2 regions of the Halobacillus naozhouensis genome follow, and region 2 is predicted to be linked to the other one. Evidence: riboswitches for the same ligand, from Rfam matches in the RefSeq annotation. Region 2 holds a riboswitch; the other holds the start of a gene.
The links. Region 2 has a riboswitch for S-adenosylmethionine ahead of P9989_RS14910 (methionine ABC transporter ATP-binding protein). Riboswitches for the same ligand answer to the same signal wherever they lie in the genome.

Region 1: another riboswitch for S-adenosylmethionine. It lies ahead of msrA (peptide-methionine (S)-S-oxide reductase MsrA); the one in region 2 lies ahead of P9989_RS14910 (methionine ABC transporter ATP-binding protein).

What each region holds. Positions count from the first base shown of each region.
Region 1 covers NZ_CP121671.1:989,544-991,746, forward strand. Annotated here, with positions in the region: gene P9989_RS05100 (chromate transporter) at 1-281, shown strand, start outside; gene P9989_RS05105 (AIM24 family protein) at 406-1,101, shown strand; SAM riboswitch class I at 1,255-1,377, shown strand; gene msrA (peptide-methionine (S)-S-oxide reductase MsrA) at 1,500-1,973, shown strand; gene eutH (ethanolamine utilization protein EutH) at 2,142-2,203, shown strand, end outside.
Region 2 covers NZ_CP121671.1:2,838,645-2,840,847, forward strand. Annotated here, with positions in the region: gene P9989_RS14910 (methionine ABC transporter ATP-binding protein) at 1-920, opposite strand, end outside; SAM riboswitch class I at 1,089-1,200, opposite strand; SAM riboswitch class I at 1,335-1,438, opposite strand; gene P9989_RS14915 (TlpA family protein disulfide reductase) at 1,518-1,934, shown strand; gene P9989_RS14920 (hypothetical protein) at 1,931-2,203, opposite strand, start outside.

The sequences.
Region 1 (2,203 bases), 1.8 Mb from region 2:
TGGCCCCCTCATTAATCTTAATGATCGGGCTGCTCAGTCTATTGTATAAATTTAAAGACTCTCCCCGGGTTAAAACGATGACCGCCCTGATTCGGCCGACCATTGCCATTCTGCTTGGCGTGATGGCTTTTCAATTCTTCCGTAATTCCTATTTTTCAGCGGGAGCGATGCAAACCGTTATCCTGATTGTCGTTAGCTTCTTTTTATTGGAAAAAATAAAAGTCCATCCTGCTTTTGTTATTTTAGGGTCGTTAGTTTATGGAGCAATTTTTCTAGGGTGATGAATCCAGGCCATTTTTTAATGGTGTTGTTTTAATATCAGCAATAGCTTCTGCCTGCGAGAGTTGAAACTTTTCCGCTCTTGATTCGTATCTAATAGAAGTACGAAAGAGGAGGATCATGCATATGAGCAATTATTCACTTGATCAATTCGTTCAGCAAACGAAGCAGGATGAGGCAGAGAATGATTATTTTGAGTTAGAAACACAACGGATTCTGGAAGTAAATTTAACGGATGAAGTATGGGCGAAGTCTGGTTCCATGATTTCCTATAATGGCTCTATAAAGTTTGAACGAGAAGGAATTCTTGAGCATGGAGTTGGCAAGATGTTTAAGAAGGCTTTTTCTGGTGAAGGAAGTTCACTTATGAAGGCACAGGGGAGGGGGCGTCTATACTTAGCTGATCAGGGGAAAAAGATTACGATTTTTGACCTTGATCATGAGTCTATTACTGTGAATGGGAATGACCTCCTTGCTTTTGAACCAAACCTCGAGTGGGATGTTAAGTTGATGAAGAAAGTAGCAGGAATGATGTCAGGTGGTTTGTTTAATATTACAATGGAGGGGAGCGGGAGAGTGGCGATCACCTCACACTATGAGCCGCTGACGTTACTGGTCCGTCCTGGAGAATCTGTCATCACTGATCCCAATGCTACGGTAGCCTGGTCAGGACACCTGCAACCAGAGTTCCGCACAGACATCAGTTTTAAGACATTTCTTGGACGGGGGAGCGGCGAGTCCATTCAAATGGAATTTAAAGGGGAAGGGTTTGTGATCGTCCAGCCTTTTGAAGAAGTCTATACAACTGGAAGCAGCTCTTAACTGAAACGGTATTTTTATAAAATTAAACCTGTTAGTCATTTTTCATTGGGCTGCAGCATATTTTAAAAAACATGAAAAAAGTTAAGTCTTCACTCTTTACTTCATTGGAAAATCATTGTATTATGAAAGATATCAAAAAATAATAACGGAAACTTCTTATCCAGAGAGGCGGAGGGACTGGCCCTTTGATGCCCGGCAACCATCGAATCAATCCAAATAGGATTGACGAGAACGGTGCCAATTCCTGTAGGATGGTAACATTCTAAGAGATGAGAGGATCGTACGGAATATTACGACCCCTTTTCTTATACTGGATAAGAAAAGGGGTTTTTTGGTTTATAAACCGTCATACTCTCTTTATAAAGAAGTTCCGAATTAACAGAAAGGGAAGATGAGTTATGGCTACAGCTATTTTTGGTGCAGGATGCTTCTGGGGAGTAGAACCCTTCTTTGAACGATTTGATGGAGTGATCGCAACACGAGTGGGATACACGGGAGGAAATGCCGAGCATCCAACTTATGAACAAGTAAAAACGGGCACGACTGGTCATGCAGAAGCTGTGAAAATAGAGTATGATGCAAGCGTGCTGACGTATGAAGAGCTGGTCAATATCTTCTTCGAAGCACATGACCCAACGACGATTAATCAACAGGGGATTGACGTTGGTCATCAGTATCGCTCAGCTATTTTTTACAGCAGCGACCATGAAAAAACAATTGCCAATGAGAAAATTCAGCAATGGAATGAAAAAGGGATTTTCAAACGGCCGATTGTAACAGAAGTAACCAAAGCGACCGTATTCTATGAGGCAGAAGAACATCATCAAAAATATTCACAAAAAAATGGATCAGCTGCTTGCAGCATTGGTTAATAATAGTGCAAGAGGAAAGAGCCTTTCTTTTATAAGGAAGGTTCTTTTTTTGTAGCCTTAGAACATACTTCCAGTGATCTGCAAAATATGAAAGAATAGAGTGGGAATAGAAGGAAGTCTTTTTAATTCTTCGTTCATTGTTTTGCCAGGAAAGGAGGATGGGCATTCGTGTGGTTTAATGATGGGCTGCTCCTGATCATGACCATTTTTATGGTAATTGGAGCAGTAGA
Region 2 (2,203 bases):
TAAGCCCCTTTTTGAGTTTGCGTAATTTTCCCATGAAGAATATTTACATCAATCGTAAACGCTCTGGAGAGTTCACTAATAAGAGCCTGGTTCGTACTCTCACCAATAAAGTGAAGTTTTACGATCTCACCGGATTTGTACGTTTCATTTATGAGTCCCAACGAATGTTCGCGATCAGGATCACCCATTACCTGGTCTACAAACCGTCTCGTAACTTTTTGCTTCGGATATAAAAACACATCCAGCACGTTACCTGACTCCACAATTCTTCCTTCTTCCATTACGGCGACACGATGGCAAATCTTCCGAATCACATGCATTTCATGTGTGATCAATACAATCGTTAGCCCCAGTTTTCGGTTAATGTCTACTAACAAATCCAATATAGAGTCTGTTGTTTCTGGATCAAGTGCTGAAGTTGCTTCATCGCACAGAAGTACTTTTGGATTGTTAGCCAAGGCTCTGGCAATTCCAACCCTTTGCTTTTGACCACCGCTTAGCTGTGAAGGATAAGACTCCCCCCTGCCAGAAAGCCCTACCAAATCAATCAATTCATTGACGCGTTTCTTACGCTCTTCTTTTTTTACACCCGCGATTTCCAACGGAAAAGATATGTTATCGTAAACTGTTCTTGACCAAAGCAGATTGAAATGTTGAAAAATCATTCCTATTTCCTGTCTGGCCACTCGCAGCTTGCTTTTATTAAGTTGAGTGACATTTTCGTTATCAATGGTTACACTTCCATCACTTGGCTCCTCAAGCCGGTTTAGAAGTCTGATAAACGTACTTTTACCTGCACCACTGTAACCAATGACTCCATATATTTCACCTTTTTCAATATCCAGGTCCAGTTTATCAACTGCACGGACATTTTGATCTTTCGTATAAAAAACCTTTGATAATTCCTTAATCGAAATCAACGCTGTTCCTCCTAAAAACTAGCGACAATTCCCTGTGACCGAACATTATACTGATTGACTCAGTAAACGGGCAACCTTCTAAAGGGAAAAGCGCTAAATCCATGTGATAATAAAAAACGCCTTTCTGTTTGAGAACAGAAAGGCGTTTACACGTCTTAATCATCTGTTCTCTCATCTGCCAAAGCCTAAAGCTTTGCAGGAATTGGCACCTTTTCAAGTTAATAAACTTGACGGTTGCCGGGCATCAACGGGCCAGTCCCTCCGCCTCTCTTGATAAGAGATACATATATTCATATTGTTGAATTAAGTTTTCTGAATGATACAAACAGGATTTTAGCACCACTACTTTGAACTGTCAACAAAAATCGACATCAAAAAATCCCTTCCTTTTAGAAGAGACGGGTTTTCATTCTCTTCTCATCTTTCAAAGCTCTGCTTTGCTGGAATTAGCACCGTGTTGTTAGTAAACCGGTTGCCGGGCGTCAATGGGCCAGTCCCTCTGCCTCTCTTGATAAGTGAAGATGTCGATATTTATGTAAGGAATATGTTAGCATGGGGTTGCATTCGCGTCAATAAAAAAGTTTGGAGGAACCAACAATGACCACCGCAATCGACTTTGAATTACCATTTATTAACTCTCGTGAAACATACCGATTAGCTGACGATCTCGGGAAAGTAATCATGCTCACCTTTTGGGCTTCATGGTGCCCTGATTGTGGAGTGGATTTACCGAAGAAGGAGCAGCTTTTCCGGTCCCTGGACAAAGAAAAAGTAAAGATGCTTACAGTAAATGTTAAGGGGCGGGAAAGAAATAACAATGATGGTAGAATATTTACGGAGAAATTTCTCACCCAGCCAACTTTGGAGGACAACGAAATGGAAGTGTATAATCAATATAATTGCGAAGGTGTACCTACTACCATCCTTATTAACAAAGATGGATATGTGACTCATAAATTTGGTGATAAAACCTCTTTTCTTTCCATTGTAGAAGCGGTTGGAACACTAATTTAATGGGAGAGCATTAACAACGACTCTACTAAAAGCACATCACGATAATCTCCGTCTATTTTAACGATAGACTTCGGGAGAGAAGTAAGTTTAAGGTTTCCCCCTAACAACTGATGAAACACTTTATAAGTAGAGGAAATCTGTAAAGCATCCGTGACACCCTTTTCACGGGTTAGTCTCATTCCATCTTGTGAAATAAAAATCTTAATATCGTAACTATTTGCTTGAACGGTTAAAAGTATTGTTCTCTTTTTCCACCTTGGAAGTAGATC